3 regions of the Streptomyces sp. NPDC029466 genome follow, and region 1 is predicted to be linked to each of the others. Evidence: riboswitches for the same ligand, from Rfam matches in the RefSeq annotation. Region 1 holds a riboswitch; each other region holds the start of a gene.
The links. A riboswitch is a leader RNA that binds a small molecule or an ion and turns the genes downstream of it on or off. The one in region 1 is predicted to bind cyclic di-AMP.
Positions count from the first base shown of each region.

Region 2: it holds a riboswitch for cyclic di-AMP, as region 1 does, so the genes downstream of both, ACZ4XD_RS11280 (M23 family metallopeptidase) here and ACZ4XD_RS33195 (transglycosylase family protein) in region 1, are expected to answer to the same signal.
Region 3: it holds a riboswitch for cyclic di-AMP, as region 1 does, so the genes downstream of both, ACZ4XD_RS06485 (M23 family metallopeptidase) here and ACZ4XD_RS33195 (transglycosylase family protein) in region 1, are expected to answer to the same signal.

Region 1 is NZ_JBVHZH010000061.1:5,152-9,142, forward strand. It holds gene ACZ4XD_RS33185 (FtsB family cell division protein) at 1-418, opposite strand, end outside; gene eno (phosphopyruvate hydratase) at 576-1,862, opposite strand; gene ACZ4XD_RS33195 (transglycosylase family protein) at 2,201-2,854, opposite strand; cyclic di-AMP (ydaO/yuaA leader) riboswitch at 2,862-3,032, opposite strand; gene ACZ4XD_RS33200 (transglycosylase family protein) at 3,284-3,991, opposite strand, start outside.
Region 2 is NZ_JBVHZH010000010.1:116,046-120,036, forward strand. It holds gene ACZ4XD_RS11270 (M16 family metallopeptidase) at 1-304, shown strand, start outside; gene ACZ4XD_RS11275 (M16 family metallopeptidase) at 343-1,725, shown strand; cyclic di-AMP (ydaO/yuaA leader) riboswitch at 1,937-2,092, shown strand; gene ACZ4XD_RS11280 (M23 family metallopeptidase) at 2,105-2,905, shown strand; gene ACZ4XD_RS11285 (GntR family transcriptional regulator) at 3,168-3,857, shown strand.
Region 3 is NZ_JBVHZH010000004.1:269,128-273,118, forward strand. It holds gene ACZ4XD_RS06475 (PP2C family protein-serine/threonine phosphatase) at 1-680, shown strand, start outside; gene ACZ4XD_RS06480 (DUF2332 domain-containing protein) at 818-1,936, opposite strand; cyclic di-AMP (ydaO/yuaA leader) riboswitch at 2,220-2,374, shown strand; gene ACZ4XD_RS06485 (M23 family metallopeptidase) at 2,386-3,495, shown strand; gene ACZ4XD_RS06490 (aldo/keto reductase) at 3,611-3,991, shown strand, end outside.

The DNA of each region.
Region 1 (3,991 bases):
GATTCTCGTACCAGGGGCGCTGCGCCGCCCGCGCCCCCCTGGGTGCGGGGCCGGTGCCGGAGCCGTCCGGGACGATGTATCCGGCCTCGCCCGGCATGACGTAGTGCAGATGCCGGCGGGCCTGCTGGCGTACGAACGCGGGGTCCTGCCAGCGGGCCTTCTGCTCCCGCAGCCGGTCCAGCGCCGCACCGGCGTCCTGGGCCTTACGGCGCTGTTCGGCGATGTCGGAGCGCTGGGAGACGTACTGCCTTATGGGATACGCGAGCGCGACGACCAGGGAGCACATCACCAGCGCCAGCAGGGCGGCACGGCCGGTGAGGCGGTTACGGCGGGGCGGGCGGGCGCGGTAGACGCGGGCGGCGGCCTGCTCGCCGAGCGCCTTGAGTCGGGTCGCGGTCGAGAACCGGTCCGCGGGCACGTCGTCTCCCCTTCACTGACGGACGCCTGACTGCTTCAAGCAGGTACGTCCCCGGCAACGGTACGGGACCGTCGCCGGGGACGTACGGGGCGCGGGGCGATTGCCTCGCCCGTTCAGCCCCTGCTGCCCTGTCCGGCCTGGCAGCGGGCCGTCTTCGTCAGCTGCCGTGGCGGAAGCGCGGGAAGGCGGAGCGGCCGGCGTAGACCGCGGCGTCGTCGAGGATCTCCTCGATGCGCAGCAGCTGGTTGTACTTGGCAACGCGCTCGGAGCGGGCCGGGGCGCCGGTCTTGATCTGGCCGCAGTTGGTGGCGACGGCGAGGTCGGCGATGGTGACGTCCTCGGTCTCACCGGAGCGGTGCGACATCATGCACTTGAAGCCGTTGCGCTGGGCCAGCTCGACGGCGTCCAGGGTCTCGGTCAGCGAGCCGATCTGGTTGACCTTCACCAGCAGCGCGTTGGCGGAGCCCTCCTCGATGCCGCGGGCGAGGCGCTCGGGGTTGGTGACGAACAGGTCGTCGCCGACGAGCTGGACCTTGGCGCCGAGCTTGTCGGTGATGACCTTCCAGCCGGCCCAGTCGTCCTCGAACAGCGGGTCCTCGATGGAGACCAGCGGGTAGGCCGCCACCAGCTCCTCGTAGTACTCGGTCATCTCGGCGGCCGAGCGGTCCTTGCCCTCGAACTGGTACTTGCCGTCCTTGTAGAACTCGGAGGCGGCGACGTCCAGCGCGAGCGCGATGTCCTGACCGGGGGCGTAACCGGCCTGCTTGATGGCCTCCAGGATGAGGTCGAGGGCCTCACGGTTGGAGCCCAGGTTCGGGGCGAAGCCACCCTCGTCACCGAGACCGGTGGACAGGCCGCGCTCCTTCAGGACCTTCTTGAGGGTGTGGTAGACCTCGGTGCCCCAGCGCAGCGCCTCGGAGAAGGACTCCGCGCCGATCGGGGCGATCATGAACTCCTGGATGTCCACGTTGGAGTCGGCGTGCGAGCCGCCGTTCAGGATGTTCATCATCGGGACGGGCAGCACATGCGCGTTCGGGCCGCCGAGGTAGCGGAACAGCGGGAGGTCGCTGGCCTCGGAGGCGGCGTGCGCCACGGCGAGGGAGACGCCGAGGATGGCGTTGGCGCCGAGCGAGCCCTTGTTGTCGGTGGCGTCCAGGTCGAACATCGCCTGGTCGATCAGCCGCTGCTCGGTCGCGTCGTAGCCGACGAGCTCCGGGCCGATCTGCTCGATGACGGCCAGGACGGCCTTCTCGACGCCCTTGCCCAGGTAGCGGTTCGGGTCGCCGTCACGGAGCTCGATGGCCTCGAAGGCGCCGGTGGAGGCGCCGGACGGGACGGCGGCACGACCGGTGCTGCCGTCGTCGAGGCCGACCTCGACCTCGACCGTGGGATTACCTCGCGAGTCGAGAATTTCGCGGGCTACGACGACGTCGATCGACGGCACGTTGTCTCCTTCGTGGGTGTCTGGCGTTCTGCGCATGAGCCTAACGGCCCCGGGCTCGTCCGCCTGCCCTTGGCCCGCTCCGTGGGACGGAACACCCCCGAAAACCTGCCCAAAGGCCCAGTTCGCGGGACGTTTGGCACATTGTTCGCCGAACGGGGAAAGTCGCGGAACAGTGCCGGTCAGCGGCCTGCCGCCGGCCGGGGGCCTCGGATGCGGTCCGGGACACGAGAAGCCCCGCCACGGCACGCTGGGGGGAAGGGCGCGCCGTGACGGGGCGGTCTCACGGAGGAAGGAGGGGCCCGCCGCTCGGGCCCTCAGGAGCCCCGGTGAGCTCCGGCTCAGACGTTGAGCTGCTGACCCGGGATGATCAGGTTCGGGTTGCCGCCGATGACCGACTTGTTGGCCTTGTAGACGGACTTCCAGTCGGTGCCGTGGGCCTTGGCGATCTTGGCGAGGGTGTCGCCCGCCTTGACGGTGTAGTTGCCGTGGCCGGTGGACTTGCGCTCGGCGGACCGCGAGGCACGGTCCTGGGACGGGGCCTTCTTGGCCTCCGGCTCGGCCGACTCCTGCTTCGGCGCGGACTTGGTCTGCGTGGAGGTGTCGACGTCGGGGGACGGACCACCGGCGGTCAGGTTGCCCGCACCGGCGCAGGACCAGGCACCCGGGCCCTGGATGGCGAGGAGCTTCTCGGCGGCGGCGATCTGCTGCGACTTGGTGGCCAGGTCGGCGCGCGGCGCGTACTGGGTGCCACCGGCGGCGGCCCAGCTGGAGTTGGAGAACTGCAGGCCACCGTAGTAGCCGTTACCGGTGTTGATCGACCAGTTGCCGCCGGACTCGCACTGGGCGACCTTGTCCCAGGTGGCGACGGAGGCTGCGGAGGCGGAGGTGGCACCCATCATCGGGACGGCCACGGCGGCACCGGCCACACCGGCCAGGGTGGCGACGCGGACGGCCTTGGAGGGACGACGGTGCTTGCCCTTGAAGATCAGCATGGTTCGTTCGTTTCCTCACCGACGCCTGCGAGGTGAGCTGTCGGGTTCGGACTGATGAGTCGCCCGGCCGTGTGCGCGGAACGCACCTGGCTTCACCCCAAGCCGGTTGACCCGTTTTCACGGGCGGGGCCGGCACAAATCCTGGGTCCCCCGCTCCTGCCTTCGGCGCTTGCGCGTCAAGTGCCTCCGACCACCGGCAGGATTCGGCGTGTGATCGAAGGGCCCGCTTTGGCGAGCGATCCTGACGTTAAGCAGTAATGCCCTTGGGGTTCAAACCCCACCATCTGAACCAAGTTGACCGTTTTTGATCACGGGTTGGTTACATATCCGCAGGTGAGGCCCGGTATGCCGGGGTTGCGCAGACCGGACCCCACCGGAGTCAACGAGACCCTTGTCTCACTTTCCCAAAAGAGGGCGAAGGGTGCCGAACTACCCTGCGTTCCGCCCGAGATCGAGCTGCTGACCGGGCTGGATCAGGTCCGCGTCGGACCCGATGACGCCCTCGTTGCGGTCGTACAGCGCACCCCATCCACCGGGCAGCCGGTGGGCCACGGCGATGGCTGACAGGCTGTCACCCGGGCGCACCGTGTAGTCGCCATCGGCCGCCGGGCCCGTACGGTGCGCGTCGTCGCCGCGCGAGGCGTGCCGGCCGCCCGACCTGCCGTCGTCGCTGCCCCTGGCGTCCTCGTCGCCCGCCTCGCCGCGGTGCTTGCCCTTGGTGGGCACCTTGTGCGGCGTGCCGGTGCTGTCCGTACGGCTGCCGTCCTCGGACGGGTCCGTGGAGGGGCTGCCGGACGGGTCCTCGTCGGACGGGTCGGCGGACCGCGACGGGTCGTCGCCGCGGTCGCCGGGCGTCGCCGGGTCGGACGGCTCCGGGCTCGTGGACGCCTCGCCCGGCTCGCCGGAGTCCGAGGGGTCGGGCGAGGGCGTCACGTCGGACGGCCGCCGGTTCTCGTCGCCGTGCTCGTCGCGCGGCGCGTCGTCGCGTCCGGCGGAGCCCCCGTCGTCGTGCGACCGGGACGGGTCGGAGGTGTCCCAGGGGTCGCGGGAACCCTGGGAGTCCGACGGGTCGGGTGCGGGGGTGCTGGTGCTGCCCGGGTCGACCTCAGGGGCCTCGCCGTCGCCGGTCAGCCCCGC
Region 2 (3,991 bases), on a different contig from region 1:
GTTCGCCGCCGAGGGGCCGACGCCGGAAGAGATGGAGCGGGCGCAGGCCCAGCTGGAGCGTGAGTGGCTCGACCGGCTGGCCACGGTCAGCGGCCGCGCCGACGAACTGTGCCGCTTCGCCGTCCTGTTCGGTGACCCGCAGCTCGCGCTGACCGCCGTCCAGCGCGTGCTGGACATCACCCCGGAGGAGGTGCAGGCGGTCGCCAAGGCCCGGCTGCGCCCCGACAACCGCGCGGTGCTCGTCTACGAGCCCACCGAGCCGACCGACGCCGCCGACACCGAGGAAGGGGAGGCGGACCAGTGAGCGACGCCACCACCCACGCCGATTCCCCCGTGAGCACCATGGACTTCCACCCGCAGCCCCAGGGGGGCGCACCCAAGCCGTGGGCCTTCCCCGCCCCCGAGCGCAGCCAACTGCCCAACGGGCTCACCCTCCTGACGAGCCACCGTCCCGGCCAGCAGGTCGTCGCCGTCGAGATCAACCTCGTCGCGCCGCTGGACGCCGAACCCGAGGGCCTGGACGGCGTCGCCACGATCATGGCGCGTGCGCTGTCCGAAGGGACCGACACGCTGGACGCGGAGGAGTTCGCCGCCGAGCTGGAACGCTGCGGCGCCACCCTGGACGCGCACGCCGACCACCCCGGTGTACGGGTCTCCCTCGAGGTGCCGGTGTCCCGGCTGAACCGCGCGCTCGGCCTGCTCGCCGACGCGCTGCGGGCGCCCGCCTTCCCGGAGAGCGAGGTCGAGCGGCTGGTCCGCAACCGCCTCGACGAGATTCCGCACGAGCTCGCCAACCCGGCCCGCCGTGCCGCGATGTCGCTGTCCAAGGAGCTGTTCCCGGCCACCGCCCGCATGTCGCGGCCCCGGCAGGGCACCGAGGAGACCGTCGCGCGGATCGACGCCGCGGCCGTCCGTGCCTTCTACGACGCCCATGTACGGCCCGCCACGGCCACCGCCGTAGTGGTCGGTGACCTCACCGGCGTCGACCTCGACGCGGCGCTCGCCGGCACTCTCGGCGCCTGGACCGGCTCCACGGCCGAGCCGCTGACGGCCGCGCCGATCATCGCCGACGACACCGGCCGGGTGGTGATCGTGGACCGCCCCGGGGCCGTCCAGACGCAGCTGCTCATCGGCCGTATCGGTGCCGACCGGCACGACCGGGTGTGGCCCGCGCAGGTCCTCGGCACGTACTGCCTGGGCGGCACCCTCACCTCCCGTCTGGACCGCGTGCTGCGGGAGGAGAAGGGCTACACCTACGGGGTGCGGGCCTTCGGCCAGGTCCTGCGCTCCACCGCCCCCAGCTCCCCGGAGGGCTCCACGGGCGCCGCGCTGCTCGCCATCAGCGGCTCGGTGGACACCGGCTCCACCGGCCCGGCGCTCGAGGACCTGTGGAAGGTGCTGCGCACCCTCGCGGCAGAGGGGCTGACGGACGAGGAGCGGGATGTCGCCGTGCAGAACCTCGTCGGGGTCGCGCCGCTGAAGTACGAGACCGCGGCGGCCGTCGCGGGCACCCTCGCCGACCAGGTGGAGCAGCAGCTGCCGGACGACTTCCAGGCGCAGCTGTACGCCCGCCTCGCGGAGACCGGCACGGTCGAGGCGACCGCGGCGGCGGTCAACGCCTTCCCCGTGGACCGGCTGGTGACGGTCCTGGTGGGCGATGCGGCACAGATCGCCGAACCGGTCAAGGCGCTGGGCATCGGAGAGGTGACCGTCGTCAGCGGCTAGTCCCGCCGGTGTGACGGAAGGTCATATATCGACATGCGGCTCCCGTGGCACTTATCGGCCACGGGAGCCGCCGTATGTCCGGTTTATCGCGGCTGGTGCCCCGGTTCTTGTGGCATCCCGCACAAAAAAGCTGATCTGTTTGCCGATTGAAAGTTGCCCCGTTTAGCGTCAGTCCGGCTGTTCGTCACAAGTCCGCCACAACAGTGGCACCGGGCAGCCATCGCCGAGTCCCCGTACGGCGCGAGCCAGGGGAGCCGGGGACCCACATGTCCCTTGGGGTGAATCGGGCTCCTCTCCGAGGAGTCCGTAGGAGACCTTCCTGCTCCGAACCCGTCAGCTAACCCGGTAGGCGAGAAGGAGGGAAAGGACAAGCCAGCACATGGCGTTCATCCGTGCCACCGGGAAGCACCGTCGCACGAGCCGTCCCGTCAAGACGGGCCGCAACATCGCCGGCATAGCCACCCTCGCGGCCGGTGGTGTGGTCGCTTCCGTGGCCTCGCCGGCGCTGGCCGCGACGGACGAGGCACGCCCGCACGACACCGGACTCCAGCAGGCCGTCGTGCTGGGGGACGAGCTCGCCAGCCGGGTCGAGGCCCAGGCCGACGCGCAGCAGGCCGACGCGGAGATCGCCGCGGCGAGGGCGAAGGCCGAGGCCGTCGCCAAGAAGCAGGCCGACGAGGCCAAGCGGCGTGCCGAGGCGGCGAAGAAGAAAGCCAAGGCCGCCCACGAGGCCAAGGTGCGCGCCGCCCGTGACGCGGAGCGCAAGCGCCTCAACGCCTTTGTCGCCCCGATTTCCGACTCCTACGTCTCCACCTCCTACAAGGCCTCCAGTGGCCTGTGGTCCTCCGGCAGCCACACCGGCATCGACTTCCACGCCGCCTCCGGCACCAGCGTCCACGCGGTCGGCTCGGGCACCGTCGTCGAGGCCGGCTGGGGCGGCTCGTACGGCAACAACATCGTGATCAAGATGAACGACGGCACGTACACCCAGTACGGCCACCTGTCGTCGCTCGGAGTCTCGGTCGGCCAGCAGGTCACCCCGGGCCAGCAGATCGGCCTCTCCGGCGCCACCGGCAACGTCACCGGCCCGCACCTGCACTTCGAGGCCCGCACCGGCGCCGACTACGGCTCGGACATCGACCCGGTCGCCTACCTGCGCGGGCACGGCGTCAACGTCTGATCCCGCGCCGCGTCGGTGCCGCGCCCCTACTGGCCCGGCGCCACACGCCGAGCGTCCTTCGGAGCCCCGGTCCCCCGGCCGGGGCTTCGGCGTATCCGGGGTGCGGTGCGCGCGCACGAGTTGCGCTGATGGCCGCGACTTCCGGCCAAAAATTATCCATGAATAACCGGACGCCGTCGGAAAAGCCGTGCCAGTCGAATAGAGTCACGGAAAAGCCGCCGACCGGCGGCGTTTCCAGGGGATTACGGCGGAGGCACGGAAGATGCGAGGCCATATTTCCGCGCATGCGGTGTGCACGGCGATTCGCGACGACATTGTCTCCGGTGCGCTGGCGCCGGGGAGCCGGCTGATCGAGGAGATCCTGGCGGCCCGTTACGGCGTCTCCAGAGTGCCGGTGCGCGAAGCGCTGCGCACCCTTCAGTCCGAGGGCTTCGTCACCACCCGCCACCACGCGGGTGCCTGCGTCGCCGAACCCACCGAGCAGGAAGCCGCCGACCTCCTGGACATCCGGGCCCTGTTGGAGCCGCTGGGCGCCGCCCGCGCGGCCGCCCGCCGCAGCCCGGCCCACCTCAAGGTGCTCCGCGGCCTGGTACGCCTCGGCCGCGAGCGAGCCCGTCACGGCAACCTGGCGGATCTGCGCCAACTGGACGGCTGGTTCCACGAAACGCTCGCCCAGGCGGTCGGCAGCCCCAGCCTGACGGCGCTGCTGACCCAGCTGCGGCGCAAGATCGAGTGGATGTACACGGTGGAACTGCCGTCCCGGGTAAGCGAGTCCTGGGACGAACACGGCGCGGTGCTGGACGCGGTGGCCCGGGGGGACGCGGAACGGGCGCGCGCCCTGATGGCGGCTCATGTCGAGCGCTCGCTCCCCGTCTACCGGCTGCGTCGTCCCGCCGCCCCCGAGGTGAGGGATCCGAAACGACCCGTCAACACGGCACGCGTCCGCCCTTAACAATCGCCCCGTATACAAAGAGGCGCGAATTCGGCAGCCGTGGCGCGCGGCGGTGCGTTATTCGATCCGGGCCTGCAATTGCCATGCCGCGATCCTGCATTTGGTATGCCGATTTTTTATCGGCGCCGCGTGCG
Region 3 (3,991 bases), on a different contig from region 1:
TCGCCGCCCGCTATGTGGGCGCGCGGGTGGCGGACCGGAGCGGTGGCGACCTCTATGCGGTGCAGGACACCCCGCACGGCGTACGGCTGCTCGTCGGCGACGTACGGGGCAAGGGGCTGGACGCGGTGCGGACCGCGGTGATCGTCCTCGGCGCCTTCCGTGAGGCGGCGGAACAGGAGCGCACCCTGGAGGCGGTGGCGGGCCGGCTGGAGCGGGCGCTGCGACGGGAGGACGGACGGCGCGACGGGGTGGAGCAGGCCGAGGGCTTCACCACTGCCGTCCTGGCCGAGATCCCCGCCAACGGGCCGTCCGTGCTGCGGGTGCTCAACCGGGGCCATCCCTCCCCGCTGCTGCTCACCCCGGACGGCGGGCTGCGCGAGCTGCTCCCCGAGGCGCCGGCGCCGCCCCTCGGGCTGGGCGAGATGGCACACCGGCCGGACCGGCCGGACGAGACGTTCTTCCCGGCCGGGGCCCTGCTGCTCTTCTTCACCGACGGTGTGACCGGCGCCCGGGACCTGCTCGGCCGCTCCTACAACCCGTCGGGCAAACTGCGCGGCTGCCGGTTCCCCGGCCCGGACGTCCTCGTGGACACCGTTGTGGAGGATGTGGCACGGCATACGGGCGGTGAGTCGGCCGACGACATGGCGCTGCTGGCGGTGCAGCGGCCCATGGGGGTGTAGGCGGTGGCCCGTGGGGCGACTCGGTGGGCGCGGGCTCATGGGGGCCCGCGTATGACGGGACCCGCGTATGGGGGACGGGCGGGCGTACGGCGGGCTGTGCGGGAGCCGGGCCGCACATCTCTCCCCCCGGGCCCCGCTCAGCGCCCCGTCGCGCCGCTCGCGCCGGAGAGGCTGTGCAGGCTCTGGCCGTGCGGGCCGGTGAGCGCGACCGGGCGGCCGTCGAGCGCGAGGGTCAGGTGCAGGGCGTCGTCCGGGCGGGGTGAGTGGGGTGCGGAGTCGGTGATCCACGGCAGCACGGAGTGGTGCTCGTTGGAGATCCAGTGGCCGCCGCCGGGCCGCCCGGCGAGCAGCGACCGTACGAGACGGACGAACTCCTCGCGGCGGGCGGGCGGGAGATAGGGCAGCACGGCGCTGTGGAAGATGACCAGCGTCGCCTCGGGCGGTGCCTCGGCGGCGAGCGCGGGCAGCTCGTCGAGCAGGTCGCCGCGCACCATCCGCGGCCGCGGCGCCGGCCGCACCGCGTCGACGGCCGCGGACAGCCGTGCCGCACGCTCCCCGTCACCCGGCCATACGAGCGCCTGGAGCCAGCGCAGATCGTCCGGTTCGTCGACCGGGTCGAGCGGGTCGAGGTCGATGCCGGCCCGCCAGACGATCCGCGGCAGCCGTTCGGGCAGCTCGTCGGCCGCCCCTCCCGTACGGCAGGTGAACACCAGCGGGCTCTCCGGCGCCCCCAGCTCGGCCCGGCGGCGCGGCCCGTCCCCGCCTGCGGCCTCGTACCGGTAGCGATAGCGGTCGGGGTGCAGACACAGCCCCGCGGACGTGCCGGCCTCCAGCAGCGCCAGCGGCTGCGGCAGACGGGCGAGCAGCGGCAGCAGGGTGGCGCAGCGGGCCGGTTCGTTGGTCTGGGTGGCGCGCTGCATGATCACCGCGCGCACCTCGTCCCAGTGCCGGATCGTCCACTCGCGCCAGCGCCCGTACGCGGCCGCACCGCGCGGGCCCATGTCGGCGTGCGGGCCGTCGAGATAGCGGACGGCGGCGAGCAGGAGGTTCGGCTGCTGTTTGTTGCCGGCGGGCAGCGAGCCGGACAGCAGATCGCAGAACTCCGGGTCCTGGCTGATCCGCGCGCTCAGCTCCTCGTGCGCGTCCGACCGGCCGCGCGCCTCCCGCCAGGAGAACTCCCGGTACCGCTCCGCCACTCCCCACGCGATACCGGCAGCCCGTCCGGCGTTCCCGGTGTTCCCGACGTTGACGACCATGATCCGACGTTACTGCTCTCACCCTCCGTAGCTGAGGGGCACCCCTGCGCATAACGACTGGCACACAATCCACCCGAGATCGTTTAGGGATGGCGGGCAACTCGCCCGGATTGCTGCCCTGCTGGCCGAAAAGGCCGCGCGGCAGCTTGTGCGGAGCGCATACGGATTCGTGGGAACGCTTGGAATTCGGTCGCCGTCTCTATTACTGTCCGATAACGCAGCGCGGTCGTCCCAGCCGTCGCCCGAGGCGGCACCGCGCGCCGACGCCGAATCCCGCACGCGCTTTTCACGCACCCCCAAGCACTTCGAACTGCACCAAGGGAACCGGGGAACCACTTCCTTGGGGTGAATCGGACGCCCTCCGCCAGCGGGCGTCCGTAGGAGACCTTCCTGCTCCGAACCCGTCAGCTAACCCGGTAGGCGAGAAGGAAGGAAAGGAGTGCGCCCCCGTGGCGTCCAACAGGCCTACCCCCGAGCACCCGACCGCCTACGAGCTCGATGACCGAGGTGCCTTCGCCGGCCCCGGTGTCGATGGCGGCGACGGACCGTGGGAGGAATGGAATCCCACCGAGGAATCCACCCGTTCCGTGCGAGGCAAGCACCGCGTCGCCAAGCAGCGCGGCGGCGGATTCGCCCGCAGCGGCACCGTCCTGGGTGTCGGAGTCATCGCGGCGGTCGGCGCGGGCGGAATGGCCTCGGCCGAGGACCGTCCGCCGGTGCCGATCTCGATGCCCGACATCGGCGGCATGGCCGACGACCTCTCCGAGAAGCTGCCGGACGCCAAGGAGCTGCCCGGCATCGGCGACCTGATATCCGACGAGGACTCCGCGGCCACCGACGCCGCCTCGGCCCCCGCCGACGGCGCGGCCGCTGTCGCTTCCACGGGGACGGGCGCGGACACCGGTAACGCCGCGGGCGCCGGTGAGGCGCTGCGCAGCCGCATCCTCCAGCAGGCCGACGCGCAGCAGGGCAGCGCCGAGCAGGAGGCCCGCGAAGCCGCCGAAAAGGCCGCTGTCCAGCAGGCCGCGACGGAAGCCGCCGCCCACCAGAAGTCGGCCGAAAAGGCCGCAGCAGCCAAGAAGGCGGCCGAGATGGAGGCCAAGCGCGAGGCGGAGGAAGCGGCCCGACGAAAGGCGGAGGCCGAGCGCCTCGCCGAACTGGCGAAGAGCTTCATCGCCCCCGTGTCCTCCTACACGCTCACCGCCAGCTTCGGCCAGGCCGGTGACCGCTGGGCCGCCGACCACACCGGACAGGACTTCGCCGCGCCGACCGGTACCCCCGTCAAGGCGGTGCACTCCGGCACCATCACCCAGGCCGGCTGGGCCGGCTCGTACGGCTACCGCATCGTCCTCACCCTCGACGACGGCACCGAACTCTGGTTCTGCCACCTGTCCTCGATGGTGAAGACCTCCGGCAAGGTCAACACCGGCGACGTCATCGGCCGCGTCGGCGCCACCGGCAACGTCACCGGCCCCCACCTCCACCTGGAGGTACGTCCCGACGCCGGCGACCCGATCGACCCGATGCCGTGGCTGCGTGAGCATGGGCTCAGTGTGTGACGTAGGGCATCGAAGCCTGAACCGCCCCCTCAACCCGTAAGGTTTTCAGGGGAGTTGTCGGCCGCGGGGGGATGAGGAAGGAATAACTCCTCTTCCCCCCGCGCTGCACCAATGTATGACCGCGACACACAGCACCCCAGGCGCCCGCAGCACCCGCAAGCCCCTCGGCTCGCTCTCCGTCTCCCCGCTGTCCCTCGGGGGCAATGTCTTCGGCTGGACTGCCGACGAAGCCACCTCCTTCGCCGTGCTCGACGCGTATGTGGCGGGCGGCGGCAACTTCATCGACACCGCCGACGCCTACTCGTACTGGGTCCCCGGCAACGAGGGCGGCGAATCCGAGACCGTCCTCGGCAACTGGCTGGCCTCCCGCGGCAACCGCTCCGAGGTCGTCATCGCCACCAAGGTCGGCGCCCTCCCCGGCTACAAGGGCCTGTCCCCCGCCACCATCAAGTCCGCGGTCGACGCCTCCCTGACCCGTCTGCGCACCGACTACATC